DNA from 4 places in the Shewanella cyperi genome. Region 1 is predicted to be linked to each of the others. Evidence: predicted binding sites of a transcription regulator. Region 1 holds the regulator's gene; each other region holds the start of a gene.

Region 1 (4,436 bases):
GGTAATACCGTGCAGGGCGCCGAGGCGACTGGCCAGCAAATGACTTTCATTTTCCAGCTCGGCCCTTTCTATGTGGGGCTTGGCGGCAAGCAGGTTGAAAATAATGCCATAGCGCTGCAGGGTTTCACTGATAATTCCCGCCAGCAACAGCAGCTGGTTGATGCGTTCGTTCACCGCCTGCAATGTGTCGGTAGCGGTAACCAAACCATCTTCAATCAATTGATCCAGCACGGCATCCACATAGGCGGGCACATCGTCTATGCCCATAAAGAGTTCGGCCTTAAGCAGGGGATAAAACTCGGCCACAATGGCCTGTATTTCTTCCCGACCGATATTTTCATGGTGCACCAGGCAACTAGCGATCAGTGACGGAACCACCATCAGGTGAATGACATTATTGCGGTAGTAGGTCAGGGAAATCGCCTGATGCTCTTCAATCGCTATGATGTCACCCAGGGCATCGGAATGCTGTACAAACTTGTTCAGCTTCAGCCCCTGTTCCACCAGTTGATGGCCGTTACCTTCTGCCACCGAGATGTAGGAGGTGTAAGGCACCTGTTTGAGCAGCTTCAGATACAGATCCAACTGGCGCTCCAGCTGGCTGCGTTCCAGGGCATTTTGTTCGGAGGCCAACAATACCAAACTGTTGAGGGTAACCGAACTGGCGGCCGCCGCATTGTTGATCCGGGTCATCACCTGATTGGCCAGGGCATTGACCGCCGGCGTCAGCCAGGAAGGTTTCTGATCCGGGTCCTCATCCAGGGCACCGCGCCACTCGGGAACACGGTCGCTGAGGAAAGATTGCAGGGTGATGGGCTCGCCGAAATTCACATAGCCCTGACCAAAGTTGCGCAACTTGCGGATGATGCCCAGCACCTGCCACAGGGATTCCTTCTGCTTCTTCTTGCCGCTGAGTTCCTTGTGGTAGGTGGCCACTTCCATCACATGGTCATAGCCCAGATACACGGGCACCAGGGTGACCGGACGCTCTATGCCACGCAGTACACTGTTAAGCGTCATGGCCAGCATGCCGGTTTTGGGCGCCAGCAGACGACCGGTGCGTGAACGGCCACCTTCGGTGAAATACTCCACCGAATAGCCCTTGGCAAACAGCTGATCCAGGTATTCGCGGAACACTGCGGTATAGAGCTTGTTGCCATTGAAGCTGCGGCGAATAAAGAAGGCGCCGCCGCGACGGAACAAAGGTCCCGCCGGCCAGAAGTTGAGGTTAATGCCCGCCGCGATATGAGGCGGTACCATGCCCTGGTAATAAAGAATGTAAGACAGCAGCAGGTAATCCATGTGACTGCGATGACAGGGCACATAGACAATTTCATGGCCATCATGGTGCAGCTGACGCACCTGCTCGGCACCGCGGATATTGATACCGCTGTAGAGCTTGTTCCACAGCCAGGTCAGCATACGCTCAGCCACCCGCACCAGGCTGTCCGAATAGTCGGCCGCTATCTCGTCGAGATAACCTATAGCCGTTTCGCGGGCCTTGGCCTCGGAAACCTTCTTGGCAGCCGCTTCTTCGGCAATGGCCTTTTTCAGGTTATCGGACTGCAACAGCGCATGGAACATGGCCTGACGATTAGGCAACGCCGGACCTGTCATCACCTTGCGCTGACGGCGGAAATGCACCCTGGCCACCCGGGCCAGTTTCTGGGCAATGCGTTTGTCGGTGCCGTGTTCATCGGCCATATAACGCAGGGAAACCGCATTGGAAAATTGCACGAAGTTGTGACGACCGAGGAACAATATCATCAGGCACTTGCGCAACCAGGTGGGATTTTCCCGCTCCAGCAATGCCGCGCGCATGCTGTCATCTTCCTTGCCCGGAGTCCGGCCCCAATAAAGGCTCACCGGGACCAGCTGGATATCCAGCTCCGGCTTTTGCTTATGGACAGACAGTAACTGCATAAAAGCATTGAGGAAGGGTTCATTGCCCTGACGCTGCCCAAACAGGGGTTTTGCCCCCTCAAGGCAAACCACCCTCGGACTGCTCAAACCATTCACGTGCAGGGGCTCATAGGGGCTTGGCAAGCCAAACTTGGCGGTGACTTCACTCAGGGCGGCAATATCACTTACCGATTCGGTTTTCATGACGTAAACCAGGGGGCGTGCCGCATCAAGATTAAGATCGGCAAAAGGCTCCTGGGGCACCACTATGGTGTGCACCAGTTTTTTCTGGATCCAGCGGAGGGTTCTATACCACAGCGAGTCTTGGGTTGACATTCTTCTTCAGCAATCTTGGCCACTTCGTTAGCCGCATAGAATATCAGACCACACAGTCACAGTGCCAATAATCTAAACACTGGTTAATACTTGCGCTGTTTAAAATACTGTATATACTAACAGTAACTGTATAGAAAAACAGGAATGAGTATGAGACCGCTGACACCGCGCCAGGCTGAAATACTGGACCTGATCAAACGCAATATCGCCGATACCGGTATGCCGCCAACCCGTGCCGAAATTGCCACACGTTTGGGCTTCAAAAGTGCCAATGCCGCCGAAGAACATCTCAAGGCACTGGCCAAGAAGGGCTGTATTGAAATTATGCCCGGCACCTCCCGCGGTATTCGTCTTGCGGGCGACGAACATGAAGACGCTGAGCATCAGGGATTGCCGCTGATAGGTCAGGTGGCGGCCGGTGAGCCTATTTTGGCCCAGGAACACGTGGAGCAGTATTACCAGGTGGATCCAGCCATGTTCCGCCCCCAGGCCGACTTTTTACTGCGGGTTCGGGGCGACAGTATGAAGGACATAGGCATACTCGAAGGCGATCTGTTGGCGGTACACAAGATGCAGCAGCCGCGCAACGGTCAGGTGGTGGTCGCCCGGGTTGAAGATGATGTGACGGTCAAACGCTTCGAACGCAAGGGCAATGTGGTTTACCTGCATGCCGAAAACGAAGCCTACGCCCCGATAAAGGTGGATCTCAGCTGCCAAAGTCTGACCATTGAAGGTCTGGCGGTCGGTGTCATCCGTAATGGAGACTGGTTATGAACAAGCTGCTCGGTAATGCTCCCCGCCATCCCGGCCTGTGGCGCGACCTGCCCGCTGACAATGCCGGCGCCAATACGGAAGTCAGCATGCTGACCACCAGCGATCAGGGCCGTAACGAACTAAAGCACTTGTGCCCCCAATTGGCGCAGCTGAGTCATCAGGGTCGTTGGATAGTGCTGATCAGTCCGCCCAATATAGGCTACAAAGACCTCCTGGCCCAGGCCGGCGTGCGTATGGACAGAGTCTTACTGGTGCATGCCAAGGATGAAGTGGAAACCCTGTGGGCCATGGAAAAAGCGCTGACCAGTGGCACTTCCAGTGCGGTACTTTGCTGGAGCAGCAGCCTGGACCCCAGAGATGAACGCCGCTTACAGCTGGTTGCCAAGAGTGCGGTTGCCATGGGTGTCATATTTCAGGATGTAAATGCTCACTCTCATGGAAATCCTTGTCACCAAGCCGCTATTCCCATGACCCTTTCCAACCAGTTTCAACCGCTGCACTGATCCCCTTCCATCCCCTTGAGCCCCAGTGGGGCTCTTTTTTTCAATAATTTTTTCAGTTAATTAGAAAAGAAAGTGATCTTGATCAATATTTAAACTGCAAGTAATGTAGTTCAGGGTAACAACGATAGTTTGTTATATCCGGGATAGATTATGTCGTCGCAGTGAGCCCTGTTTAACCACGGCCCTCTGTGTATCAGACCGATATATTCAGCTGTAGGTGCAGGCGTGGTTAGCAAGGCAGTAGGCTACAGATAGAACAAGATAAACCGCCAACGCACTTTGAAGTCATCGTTGCTTTTTTGGGAACCGAAGAGTTTGCATAGAGCAGAGACTTACTGTGTGACTCTTCTTTGTAGTTGCGATTCGCAATTGACAGAGGAGACGTCTTGTGAAGCGATTGTTGTATTGTGTTCTGGTGCTGATGGCACCGCAATTGGCAGCGGCAGACATGTCGCTGAATATGACCCAGGGGGTGACAGAAATCAGTGGCAGGGTATATCACCTGCACATGACGATTCTGTACATCTGCTGCGCCATCGGGGTGGTGGTATTTGGCGCTATGATTTACGCCATGATCAACCACCGAAAGTCGAAGGGCGCCGTGGCGGCTCAGTTTCATGAGAGCACCAAGGTAGAAATAGCCTGGACGGTTATCCCTTTCATTATCCTTATCTCCATGGCCATACCGGCCACCAAAACCCTGATCGCCATGGAAGACCCTTCCAATGCAGATCTGACGGTGCAAGTCACAGGATCTCAATGGAAATGGCATTACAGCTATTTCGATCAGGACATCGCTTTTTACAGCATCTTGTCCACGCCGATGGAGCAGATCGAAGGTAACGAGGCCAAAGGCGAAAACTACTTACTGGAAGTAGACAAGCCGCTGGTCTTGCCTGCCAATCGCAAGATACGTTTCCT
Region 2 (4,436 bases), 1.7 Mb from region 1:
ACTGCGTCGCGTAGCTATTAAATCCGGCGATATCGGCTTGGGTCAGCACATTGCGACGATAGTCCAATTGCTCCAAATAGCGATCGAAGATACTCGCGGAAAAACCATCATCCAGATTGAATCTGTGGTAATGAGAACGGGTGAACAGATCGGCCACCCGCTTGCTGGCCACCTTGTGCTGTGGCTCCTGTTCAAGGGAGGGTAACTCGCTGACTTGAATTGCCGGCGGAATTGCCCAAGCTGAAAAAGCAGCCAGAGCTGAAGCGACTGACGCGGCTAAAGTGAGTTTTCGCATCAACAAGTTACTCCTTTGTACTTGATTGGGTTACAGCAGTATATAGTCAGCCCTTACCTTGACAGTCAAGCCGCTATCCAACTGGACATGTACATCTTCCTTGTTGATATCCACGACTGTGCCTGCCACGGGGGACATACCCAATTTGACATTCACACGCTGTTTTGGTTTCAGATCGGCCAGTTTTGCCTGCACCAAATTGGAAACATCCACGGCGGGTTTAGCCTTGGGTTCAGCCTGTGATGGTTTGGCGGCACGTTCCTGACGTGGACGGTCCTGGCGCGGACGATCTTGACCTGGACGCTCCTGACGGGGGCGCTTGGCCTGTGGTTTACGGGCAGGCTTATCTGTTGCCTCGGCCTTGGGGGCGCGCTCGGCACGCTTGGCCTTGGCTTTCTCCTGACTTTCTTTCAGGGTCGCCTGGGCGTGATCTATGTGCTCTTGCTCCAACTCACCGCAGGGATTGCCATCAAGGTCAACCCTTACCGCACCTTCTTTGATGCACTTGAGGTAACGCCAGCTGCTGGTATAACGGCGCAGGGCAACACGAAGCTGTGTTTTACTGACTTTGGAATCATCAGCCAACCTTTCTGCCAGATCTTGAAACAAACCTATTTTCAGAGGTTTAGCCTCACCCTCGGCGATAAAGCACAGGGGGAATGTTTCATACAAATACGCCAGAATGGCGTTGGTGTCGGTCAACTTTTCTGTTGATTCCATTTCTACTTCCACAGTTCACAGGGATGCGGCGTTCTGATGCCGGCATCGGTTATGTAAGGTTATGGCCACCCGGAGCCATCGCACACGTTAGCATTATATCGACGGATGCCAAAGTGCTTATAAACATTGATTAACAAATTTCCGTTAATCCGCCCCCCGCACGGCAGGAAGCAGCCGCCTATTATAAGGCGGCCTTGAGCGAATGCGACCGGGATTTACGCTAAATTGGTGGGATTTCAACCAAACAGGGTGTTTTCCAGCACCCGGACAGCCTGTTCCAGGCCCAATTGATCCGCTTCGTCGAAGCGGTCGAACACCGGACTGTCAATATCCAGCACGGCAACGACCTGCCCCTGCTTGCGAACCGGGATCACGATTTCGGAGTTGCTGGCTGAATCGCAGGCGATATGACCATCGAACTGGTGCACGTCGGCGACTCTCTGGGTGCTGTCCAGCGCAGCTGCTGTGCCGCAGACACCTTTGCCCCAGGGAATGCGGTTGCAGGCGACCTTACCCTGGAAGGGGCCGAGCACCAGCTCATCGCCACGACGGATATAAAAACCGACCCAGTTCAATTCGGTCAGCTGGCTGTTAAGCATGGCAGAGAAATTGGCCATGGCCGACACCATATCGTCGTCGCCCTCAAGCAGGGCCGCCAGTTGTCGGTTCAGTGATTGGTAAAATTCAGACTTCATGCAAGTACCTTATGCCAATACCGTCTGATTAATCAGCGGCGTCTTTCCTGGTGTTTTTCCTGGGCGCGGGTTCTGCTTTGGCAAGCGGAGCGCCCTTGAGCAGGGATGATAGATCATCTTTGTGGGTGGCTAAATAGAAGGCCAACTTTTCTGTCCTGCCATCGTCCAAATCCAGCCCGGCACCTTGGATAAACGGGATAAGACTGTCGGCGATATCCAGCATCTTGTCATAGGCATCGGCCTCTTTTTTCGATGTGAATGTCATCTTCTCCACCCCTTCTCTGACCACGACATATTGAGTGATAACTGCCATGATTGCCCTCTTACTGGTTATTTATACAGTGCATAGAGTGTCACAGGTGCAACTAATGATGCAAGTCCGGAACGGGATCTGCTAGTATCATGGCATTAAAAGCGGCAATAATTGAATTCTTTTCACGTGATTACGGAAACTTACGCGCAAAAATGTCCGCCGCTGCCAAAGAGGAAGTCAGTTTAGCCATTATGCAAGACGATGCCGTAGACCAGACAGTCATTCTCTGCCGTGCCTGCGACATGGCGGTGCGCAAGCGAGCCCTGCCCTCGGGGGTTCGAGCCCTGTGTCCGCGCTGTCATACGGCACTGTACGATACGCCATACTGCTCCATCAACGGCATGCTGGCTTTGTGTGTGGCCGCCCTCGCTTTCTACCTGCCCGCCAACCTGTTCCCTGTGCTGGAGCTGCATTTTCTCGGCAGTGTGCGTACCGCCAGCGTGGTGGAAGGCGCCATGGCGGTGATGTCATTGGGTTACTGGGTAGTCGGAGTGGCCGTATTAACCGCCGCCGTCGTTGCCCCCGGTATCCTGCTGTTGTCCATACTGGGTCAGATCCTGCTCATCAAGGCCGGACTCAAGCAAGGATGGCAACGCACCACCTACGAATGGTTACTGGAGCAACACGGCCTGCTGAGCCAGTTAACCATGCTGGAAATCTATGTGATCAGCTTTCTGGTCTCGGCATTTCAGCTGGCAGATTTTTCCGACATCTATTTCGGTGTCGGTACCTTTTGTTTCACCATGCTGTTTCTGGTGACCCTGTTTCTGCAGCGTGAATACAACCTTGAACATATGTGGAGCTACCTCGATGTCTGAAGCCGGCACCCAGGGTAAGGATTTAGGCTTGCTGCTGTGCAATGTCTGCCACAAGGTTAACTCAGCCCATCTCAGCCATTGTTGTCGCTGTGGCGAGGCGATATCCGAGCGGGACTACAGCAGTTTGCATAAAAGCTGGGCCCTGCTGCTCACCGCCGCCATCCTGCTTATACCGGCCAACATTTATCCCATCACCACTCTGGTGAATCAGGGGGTGGTCACCCAGGACACCATTTTCTCCGGCATTAAGCACCTGGTGGATTCGGATATGCTGCCGATAGCCATCATAGTCTTTACCGCCAGCATACTGGTGCCTTGGCTCAAAATTATCGGTCTGGCCATTTACCTGACCGCCATCAGCTTTCACCTGCCCATTCCCAAGCGTTTACTGATGGGGGGCTTTCATATCATTGAATGGATTGGTCGCTGGTCCATGCTGGATTTATTTGTTATTTCCCTGACTGTGGCACTGGTCAATATGGGACAACTGCTGGACGCCAAACCCGCGCCGGCCGCTACTGCTTTTGCCTTGGTTATCCTGCTGACCCAGCTGGCCGCCAAGGTGTTGGATACTCGTTTACTTTGGGATCGACTGGAACTCGAACATGACGCAAATTGAAGCCCCGAAAGTTGTGAAGAAAAAGCTGTTTTCACCTGTCTGGCTCTTACCCTTGGTGGCTTTGGCTCTGGGCGCCTGGCTCGGGATCAAAAGCATCCGCGAGTCAGGTGTGGAAATTGTGATCCACTTCCCCAGTGCCACAGGCATAGACGTGGCCAAAACCCTGGTCAAATATCAGGGCCTGACCGTGGGAAAAGTAACCGACATAGCCATCGACGACAACCTTGAGGGCGTGAACGTCAGGGTCAAAATGGACTACCGCGCCGGCCCCTACTTAAAGGATGACACCAAGTTTTGGCTGGTGACCCCCAAGGCATCCATCACAGGTGTCTCAGGCCTCGACGCGCTGTTTTCCGGTAATTATATTGCGGTGCAACCGGGCGATGGTGACTCCCGCACCCAGTTTGAGGCCGAGCGTGAAGCGCCGCCGCTGCTTCCCGGCAATGAAGGCATAGTGGTGGAACTGGCCAGCGACCGTCTGGGCTCACTGGATGTGGGCTCTTCCGTACTCTTTCGCCAACTCCCCGTGGGCCGGGTGGTCAGCTACCGTCTCGAGGGTAACAGGCGCGTCATTATCAGCGCCTTTATCCAGGAGCAATACGCACACCTGGTTAAAGCCGATTCACGTTTCTGGAACGTATCGGGCATTGCCATCGATGCCTCCCTGGCTGGGGTACAGATAAAAAGCGAAAGCATTTCGTCACTGCTGGCCGGCGGGATCAGTTTCAGCTCCTCCGACAGTGACCGTTCAGCCAAACACGGTGACAGCTTTATGCTCTACGAGAGCGAAGCCAATGCCCTCGGCGGCAGAGTTATCCGTCTGAACGCCAAAGACGCCGACGGTATAGGTGCAGGTACCCAGGTACTGTACCGGGGCCTTGTCATAGGCAAGGTGCTTGACAGCCATTTGAGTCAGGACGGTGTCGAACTTGAGGTCAAAATTGACGATGATTACGTACAGTTACTGGGTGACAGC
Region 3 (4,436 bases), 1.0 Mb from region 1:
AATGAGCTCTATGAACGTATCAAGCATGAATCCGATGATGAGCGGGAACACGCGGCGAAATTGGTATCGCGGATCCTGTTTTTGGAGGGCACCCCGGATGTCGCCAGTCGCGATAAGTTGCACATAGGTTCCAATGTCAAAGAGATGCTGGAAAACGATCTGGCCTACGAGAAGAAGGTGGTCGCCCACCTGCGTGAGGTAATCGCCCTGTGCGAGCAGAAAGGGGATTATGTCAGCCGCGAATTATTGGAGTTGCTGTTGGATGAAACCGAAGACGATCATCTCTACTGGTTGGAGAAACAGCTGGGATTGATAGACAAAGTCGGTCTGCACAATTACCTGCAGTCCAAGATGTGATCCTGATTGTTCCCGATGGCCAGCGCTCGCTGGCCTTTTTGTTGCTTTTTTGTGCATCAATTGCAAGTGAATCACTATTTAGTGCTGATATGGTAATCGAATGTGTTTTCTTGTTGCTGTTTCTTGGTGTAAATATCTGCGTGTCGCAAAATCCCTGTCATTTCCCAGTGTTAAGGTCCCGTCTTTCTTGGTAGATTGGAATATTCCGGATCCGGCTCACACTTTGGCATTTTGATTTGCCCTGGATGGCAATGGCAGTAGCCAGTGTGGAACGCCGCCGGAAATGACAACAATAATAGATAGGATAAGAACATGGGATATATCAAGCGTTCACTGAGCCTGCAGTTGGTGCTGACCCTGGTGGGGGCCCTGGCCGTGCTGCTTACTTTGGTCGCCGCCTTGCTGGTTAACCGCGCCAGCGATTCCACCCGTCAGGAAGTGGACACGGATATCAGTGGTCTGGTGCAGCTGAAAGGCAACGAGATCCGCAGTTATTTCATCGCCAAGGGACAGGTGATCCATTCGATTTTCGCCGAACCCGGGCTGCGCAACTGGTTTGCCAACTACAGGGACCGGGGCAGCAACCTGGATATGGACCGCCAATATCGCGACATAGTCCAGTATTTCCGCTTTTTCTCCGATAAGGACAGCGACATAAAATCGGTGTTCTTCGGCTCCGCCAACACCTTCGAATATTTTGATCTCAATGGCCGCTATAGCGGTGATCCCAACTATTACACCAACAAGCGCCCCTGGTGGCAGGAAGCCATAGACAAGGGCGGTTTGTTTGTGGGCGATCCGGCTGTGGATGCCAACGACGGTTCCATTTCTGCCACGGTGAAAACCCCCGTTTATGACGACAAGGGTAATTTGCTCGGTATAGGTGGCATGGACATTCTTATCGATACCATAGGCAAGCATCTGCTGGGCCCCATCAAGTATCAGGGCGAAGGCCAGGCCTTCCTGATGACAGACGATGGCAAGCTGGTGTATTTCCCCGGCTTCAACAGTGCCTTCCCTCCGGGGTCGCAGATTGACAAGATCGATGGCCTGGCCGGCGACAACCAGGGCTTTGCTGCTCTGGGACGCCTGATGCGCCAAAACAAACAGGGCTTTGCCGAAGTGGACTATCAGGGGGAGCCGCAGCGGGTGGTATATACCGCCGTCGGTGGTGACTATCCCCAGCAGCAATGGCATTTGGCCTTTATGTTGCCCACTTCTGCCATTGAAGCGCCGGTGCGGGCCGCCTTTTGGGATGCCTGCCTGATGGCCATTGGTATCATGTTGCTGGTGGGTGTGACCGTGTGGTTGCTGCTCATTCCCCTGCGTCGCCAGCTCAGCGCGCTGTTGGTAGCCATGGAGGATATCGCCCGCGGTGATGGCGATCTCGCCAAACGCATCGAGATAGAGCGTGAGGATGAACTGGGGCAAATGGCCACCGCCTTTAACCGTTTTGCCGAGAAGGTGCAGCGGATGCTGATAGATACCCGCGCCCTGACCCGGGATGTGGGTGATGGCATCATAGAGGCACGCAAGATTTGCGATCTGGCGGTGGGCGCTGTCTCGACCCAGAAACACCAGATTGATTCGGTGGCCACGGCAGCCACGGAAATGGCCCACACCAGTCAGGAAATGGCGGCCACGGCCCAGCGCACCAGCGACTTTGCCGAGCAGGCCCAGCAGCAGGCCCGCGATGGCCGTAAGATAGTGACCGAAGCCACCGCAGGTATTCAGACCCTGTCGATCCGGGTCACCGAAGCCGCCAGTGTTATCAAGGCCCTGCGCGCCAGTTCCGAGCAAATCGGTGAGGTGCTCAGCGTGATCCGCGGCATCGCCGAGCAAACCAACCTGTTGGCGCTCAATGCCGCCATTGAGGCGGCCCGTGCCGGTGAGCAGGGCCGCGGCTTTGCCGTGGTGGCGGACGAAGTGCGCACCCTGGCATCCCGCACCCAGGATTCTACCGCCAATATTCAGGGCATCATCCAAAGCCTGCAACAGGGCGCCCTGCAGGCCGAATCTGCCATGGAAGCCGGAGTGGAGCAGGCGAGCGTGGGTGAGAACCTGACCAGGAAAGTGGAGCAGGCCCTGTTTGACATCACCTCGGCCATTGAGTCGGTGCAACAGCAAACCACAGACATTACCGTGGCCATAGGCCAGCAGGCCGTGGTTGCCGAAGAGGTGGCCCAGAACGTGGAGAATGTCCGCTCCCTGTCGAACGATTCCCACAGTGCCAGTGAGGATCTGGCCGGCACCCTGAGGGCCTTTGAGCAATTGACCCAGGCCCTGACCAAGAACATAGGTCAGTTCAAGATCTGAGCCTCCGAATTTAAAAGGCGCCTGCGGGCGCCTTTTTTATTGCCTTCATCCTGTTTACCACTGTTTATCTATACAGTATATTGATGGATGGAGGTGTTTGGTGAAAAAAATCATTCATATCGACATGGACTGCTTTTTTGCGGCGGTGGAGATGCGCGACTTTCCCGAGTATCGCGACAAGCCCCTGGCCGTCGGCGGTGCCAGCGAACGCCGCGGGGTGATCAGTACCTGCAATTACGAGGCGCGCCGCTTTGGTGTGCGTTCGGCCATGGCCACAGCTTACGCCATGCGCCTGTGTCCCGACCTTATCCTGGTGCCGGGACGGATGGAGGTCTACAAGCAGGTGTCGCAGCAGATCCGTGCCATCTTTGACCGATACAGCGACCTTATTGAGCCCCTGTCGCTGGATGAAGCCTATCTGGATGTCAGCGACTGCCAGTTGCACCAGGGCTCGGCCACCCTGATAGCCGAGGCCATTCGGGCCGATATACTGGCGGAAACCGGGTTAACCGCCTCGGCCGGGGTGGCACCGGTGAAGTTTCTCGCCAAGGTGGCCTCGGATCTCAACAAACCCAACGGTCAATACGTGATAACACCGGCGGCGGTGGCCGGGTTTGTCAGTGGCCTGTCCCTTGGCAAGATCCCGGGTGTCGGCAAGGTGACCCAGGAAAAACTCAAAACCCTGGGGTTGGAAACCTGTGCCCAGGTGCAGGCCTGTTCACCGGCCATGCTGGCACAACACTTTGGCAAATTCGGCGCTGTGCTGTGGGAGCGGGCCCACGGCCGCGATGAGCGCGGCATCTCGCCCCACAGGGAGCGGAAATCCGTTGGGGTAGAGACCACGCTGGCGAAGGACATTCACAGCGAAGCCGATTGCTTGCAGGTAATGGCTTCACTGATCCCCGAACTCAATCGCCGTATAGGTCGCAGCGGCAGTGCCCGGCGTATTCACAAGCTGGTGGTCAAACTCAAGTTCAGCGATTTTCGCCAGACCACCATAGAGCAGCGTGCCGACGAGCCCTCGGTGAAGCTGTACCAGGCCCTGCTGTCCCAGGCGCTGACCCGCGCCGAAGGGCGGGGGATACGCCTGGTTGGGATAGCCGTGGGTCTGTCGGCCAGCGAAGCGTGCAGTGAGCGCCTGACCCAGTTGGATTTGGCGCTTTAAGACTCAGCTCTTGGCTTATAGAAATTGGCTTATAGAGATTGGTTTATAGAGAGATTAGAGTGGCGTATTGCAGCCGTCGCGCTCTTTGTCTTCAAACAGGGCCCGGTTTATCGCACCGGTGATCACGCTAAAAATCCCAACAATCAGATTGTCTTCGGCACTTGGTGTGCTGTCGGAACTGGTGTTTAAGCGGACATTTCTGTCATTGCTGGCCGCGCCGACCACAAAATCGCAACTGGCATGGGTGACGGCCGTTGAACTGCAACCGGCACATATCGAACTGACGCCAAGCAGTGCCGCAATTAAAACTTTCAGACGATTTGGGTTCACATTTCCTCCTTGAATCCGACATTTGCCCCGACATTGCTGTTGAAACTGGGCAACAGGCACGAAAAATAACAGATATGACGGTCTTATGACACAGAAATTAAAGCGAAAGTTCATAAGGCGCCGAACTATCAGCCAAGACTTCAGTCAATCCTGGGCAAGAGGTAAATTGGGAGAATGCCTCCCATCAATGGGAAGTTTGGAAATCGGCTTGACGATTGAACTTCGCTGAATAGTCCGCATAAGATGCAAAGCTACATAAGGATTTTGG
Region 4 (4,436 bases), 1.7 Mb from region 1:
AGACCTTCGGAAAAACTGCCGGTACCGAACAGCACACTGGGTAAGCCCTTATCGCAGCGTTCTTTATGGGTATCAAGTAATTGCTGCCGGGGGGCACTGCCCTGGAGCAGCAAGGGCACCTTGAGCTTACCTTCAATCAATTCAGCCACTTTTTCCATTTGCCAGTAGGAGGCAAACAGCACCAGGCTCGCCATCTCATCGGCTGTGTACTGATGAACCAATTCCGCCAATTCTGCCGTGTAGGCATCGTCCGTGGGCTCGGTGCGCATTTTGGGCAGGAATAAGGTGGCATTGTTTTCAAAATCAAAGGGCGATTGCAATGCCAGGAAGCGGCTGCCATCGTTAAGCGACAACCCCACCTGATGGGCAAAATAGTCGAATTGGTTTACCGCCCTCAAGGTCGCACTGCAAAGGACCACGCCGGCCGCTTTTTCCCACAGCATGGACTCCAGCATGAAACCCACCTCTATGGGGGAGGAGCAAAAAAGGAAGTCCTGCTGCTTACCCGGCATCAACTCAATCCAGCGTGCCGTGGGGGCGCCTTTCTTGCTGTCCTCTTTGGCCATCATCTTCCACAGCTTATGTAAGTTCTCCAGTCGTTGCAGCATAAAGCCGGTTTCGCTTTGCAGACTGTCGGCCTGATGTCTGGGAATGTCGCCGTCCTTGATGGCCTCGGCCAGCAGCAATTGCATTTTATTGAATTGTTTCAGTGCCGATGAAGAGGCCGTGGCCAGGTTTTCCGCATGGCGCTTGAGTACCTCGGGCAATTCACCATTGGTAAAGCGCAGGCGGTTTTCCGGATTGTCAAATTTTGCCAATTGGCCGTCGCAGAAATGGGCCACTTGATTGAGCTGGGCGCACAGATCCGTTACATGGTCCTGCATTGCCTGGGCCGGGGCGATAATGTTGTTGCTCTTTATCTGATGCTGCAATTTTGCTGCGGTTTTGCCAATTTTCTCCAGCCAGTCACAGGCACCCCGCAAGGTGGCCTGGGCGCTGGAAAAATCCCGCGCCACTATGGGCAGATGATGGGCTTCGTCTATGACGTAATAGACATCTTCCGGATCCGGCAGTATCACACCTCCGCCCAACTCCAGATCGGCAAACAGCAGGCTGTGGTTGGCGATCAGCACATCCCAGGTATCCACATCTTCACGGGCCTTGTGGAAGGGACACTGCCTGTGACTGGACTGCTGCCTGTGACAGCTGTGCTTGTCGCAAGCGATTTGCTGCCATAAATGGTCGGGCAGGGGCGCTTCAAGGGTATCCAGCTCACCATTCCAGCGGCCCTTATGGAAGTCCTGATGCAGTTTTTGCAGCAATTCCACCTGTGCAGTGTCGGGTTTGGTCTGCCACATGGCCATCTGGGTGCCATTGTTGTCGCCGATGAGCATTTCGAGCTTGGCCAGACAAACATAGCGCTGGCGCCCCTTGACCAAACCGAAACGGAAGTTGAGTCCAGACTGTTCTTTAAAAAAGGGCAGATCCTTATTCAGCAATTGCTCCTGCAGAGCCACGGTGGCGGTGGCTATGCAGACCTTTTTCTTGCTTTCCAGCGCCAGCGGGATAGTGCCGAGAATATAGGACAGGGATTTACCAATACCCGTGCCGGCCTCAACCACTATGATGCGCCTGTGTTTGTCGTAGTCACCTGCCAGGGTCTTGGAGATCTCTGCCACCATATAGTTTTGTTCGCGCCGGGAACGGAAATGGGGCAGCGATTGGGCTATGTCTTTATAGATGGCCCGAATTTGGGTTTTCACTTTTTCTGGCAGCATGTCAGGCTCTGTGCTCTCGATAATGCTGTACATAATAACAGTGATTGCTTAGGCTAAGAACCATTAATTCGTCACGCCTGTCACTTGCAAGCCTTTATCTGTGGTCGTGCCCATGTCTGTTCCCGACAATCATCATTTATCCAGCCCAGTCACCTCGGTGATTAGCGGGCGCATCCTGACCCGGGCAAACAGGCTTGAGCAGGGACAGTCTGTGCTGGAATATTATGTGGCCACAGCGCAGGGCCCGGTCCAGGTGATTGTCAGGGATCAGCCCTGGCTTGCCTTTTGCCATCAGCAGGACGCGCTGCAGTTAAAGCGAGCCGTGGCACAGGCTGGTGGCCAGATTAAGCCGCTGAGCCTTAAAAGTTTCCAGGGGCAGGCGGTCAGCGCGCTCTATTTACCTTCAGCCCGGGCCCACAGACAAGTGCGGCGGATGGCAACGGATATGGGTATTCGCCTGTTTGAGGATGATATCAGGCCGGAGCAACGATTTTTAATTGAGCGTTTCGTGGCCTTGGATGCCGAGTTTTCTGGCTATGAAGTGGAGTGCCTTGCCGGTGTGCGCCGGTTTGAGGCCCAAAGGGTCAGGTGCGCTTCGCAGGATCCGGGGATAAGCCTCAAGGCCGTATCTGTTGATCTCGAGTGCAGCATGCAGGGCGAGTTCTATTCCATAGGTTTCTTCGGCGATGTCGCGCCCTTGGTCATTATGGTCGGGCAGGCGGGGGAGGCCAAGGCGGCGCCAAGCGACTGTGATATCCAATGGGTCAGCGATGAAAAAGCGCTGCTGGAAGCCATCATAGCTTGGTTTGCAGCAGCCGATCCCGACATCATCATAGGGTGGTCAATAGTGGGATTTGATTTGTCCCTGCTAAGCCGCCGCGCACAACACCATGGACTTGCACTGGCCATTGGCCGGGGAGGCAGCGAGCTTGGCTGGAAAGTCGCCGATAAGCACAGACCGGAAACCCTGGATTTACCGGGCCGGGTGGTGCTGGATGGCATTGATTGGCTTAAGGCCGCCTTCTTTCAGTTCGACAGCTTTTCTCTGCAGTCGGTGGCTTCTGCCTTGCTTGGCAAGGGGAAGGCTATCGACAAGGTGGATGACAGGGGGGAGGAAATCACCCGCTTATTCCTGAAGGACAAACCGGCGCTGGCCCGTTATAACCTGATGGACTGCCAACTGGTATGGGAAATCTTCGCCCAGACTCACCTGTTTGAGTTTGCCCTGGAACGGGCCAGATTGACGGGTCTTGAGCTGGGGCGGGTCGGCGCATCGGTGGCGGCATTTACCCACCTCTATCTGCCTCATCTACACCGGCAAGGTTATGTGGCGCCGGCCATGGGAGCCGTTCCCGGTCAGGACAGCCCCGGGGGATATGTGATGGATTCGCTTCCCGGTCTGTATCGCAATATTTTGGTGCTGGACTTCAAGAGTTTGTATCCCTCAATTATCCGTAGTTTTTTAATCGATCCCAAGGGCTTGATAGAAGGACTTCAGGAAAGCGAGCAAGACTCGGTTCCCGGCTTCAGAGGCGCCAGGTTCAGCCGCAAGCAACCTATTTTGCCGGGCATTATCGCCACTCTGGCCGCTCGCAGGGAGGAGGCCAAACGGGACGGTAATGTGCCCTTGTCCCAGGCTATCAAGATCATCATGAATTCCCTCTACGGGGTGCTCGGCTCCAGTGGTTGCGTATTCCACGACACCAGGCTTGCCAGTTCCATTACCCTGCGGGGCCATGAAATCATGCGCCAGACCCGCGCCTGGATTGAAGAGCTGGGTTACCAGGTGATCTACGGTGACACGGACTCCACCTTTGTCTGGCTTGGGGACGAGGCGGCAGATGCCGATGCTACCGGTAAAATGCTGGTGAACCGGGTCAATGAACTTTGGCGTGACAGGTTGTGGCAGGAATGGCAGTTGGAAAGTTTTCTGGAACTGGAGTATGAGCGTCACTACCGGCATTTTTTTATGCCGACCTTGAGGCACTCTGCCGAGGGCAGCAAAAAGCGCTATGTGGGGGAATATGACGATCATGGTCAGTCCCGCATAGTGTTCAAGGGCATGGAGCAGGTTCGCAGTGACTGGAGTCCACTGGCTAAGCGATTACAGCATGAGCTTTATCGCAGACTCTTTGCCGGTGAAGATATGGTTGCTTACATCAAGGACAATATTGATGCCCTGTTTAAAGGTGACCTGGATGATGAGTTGGTGTTCCGCAAGCGTCTGAGGCGAAAGCTTGTGGATTACAGTGCTTCGGCACCCCATGTGAAGGCGGCCAGGGTGTTACTCGAGAGTACCGGCGATCAGGCTTGGGGCCAAAGAGGCGCCAGAATAGAGTATGTGATGACGACTCAGGGGGCTGAGCCGCTGCAGCTTAGCCGCCAACCAATAGATTATGAGTATTATCTTGAGAAACAGATCCGGCCGATTGTCGATCCCGTATTTTCTGTTTTGAATATTAATTACAGCGAAATCCTGGGTAAACAATTATTGTTAATTTGATGTGTAAATTGGTTGTTTAAGGTGCAATGTCGTTACTTGGCTGTTTTAATTGCTGGCTAATTAAGTTCCTATTAATAAAAATCGTGATTGAACCGCGGTTTGGACCGGCTTTTCCTTTGTGCAGCTTGACCTACTTTGTTAATCTCGGCCTTAAC

The links. Region 1 encodes LexA, which represses DNA repair genes until DNA is damaged. Its sites were predicted from a motif close to TACTGTATNNNNATACAGTA; they were not measured.
Region 2: JYB84_RS09860 (YebG family protein) is a predicted target of LexA. The motif match lies at 2,035-2,054, and genes of this name have one in related genera.
Region 3: dinB (DNA polymerase IV) is a predicted target of LexA. The motif match lies at 2,732-2,751, and genes of this name have one in related genera.
Region 4: dinG (ATP-dependent DNA helicase DinG) is a predicted target of LexA. The motif match lies at 1,802-1,821, and genes of this name have one in related genera.

The regions. Positions count from the first base shown of each region.
Region 1 covers NZ_CP071501.1:3,968,057-3,972,492, forward strand. Annotated here, with positions in the region: gene plsB (glycerol-3-phosphate 1-O-acyltransferase PlsB) at 1-2,238, opposite strand, end outside; gene lexA (transcriptional repressor LexA) at 2,389-3,012, shown strand; gene JYB84_RS17640 (cell division inhibitor SulA) at 3,009-3,515, shown strand; partial or broken gene coxB (cytochrome c oxidase subunit II) at 3,904-4,436, shown strand, end outside.
Region 2 covers NZ_CP071501.1:2,275,453-2,279,888, forward strand. Annotated here, with positions in the region: gene prc (carboxy terminal-processing peptidase) at 1-295, opposite strand, end outside; gene proQ (RNA chaperone ProQ) at 326-1,015, opposite strand; gene JYB84_RS09855 (GAF domain-containing protein) at 1,252-1,710, opposite strand; gene JYB84_RS09860 (YebG family protein) at 1,739-2,023, opposite strand; gene JYB84_RS09865 (paraquat-inducible protein A) at 2,215-2,841, shown strand; gene JYB84_RS09870 (paraquat-inducible protein A) at 2,834-3,460, shown strand; gene JYB84_RS09875 (PqiB family protein) at 3,447-4,436, shown strand, end outside.
Region 3 covers NZ_CP071501.1:2,932,310-2,936,745, reverse strand. Annotated here, with positions in the region: gene bfr (bacterioferritin) at 1-357, shown strand, start outside; gene JYB84_RS12815 (methyl-accepting chemotaxis protein) at 670-2,673, shown strand; gene dinB (DNA polymerase IV) at 2,774-3,838, shown strand; gene JYB84_RS12805 (hypothetical protein) at 3,893-4,168, opposite strand.
Region 4 covers NZ_CP071501.1:1,518,471-1,522,906, forward strand. Annotated here, with positions in the region: gene dinG (ATP-dependent DNA helicase DinG) at 1-1,778, opposite strand, end outside; gene JYB84_RS06415 (DNA polymerase II) at 1,891-4,281, shown strand.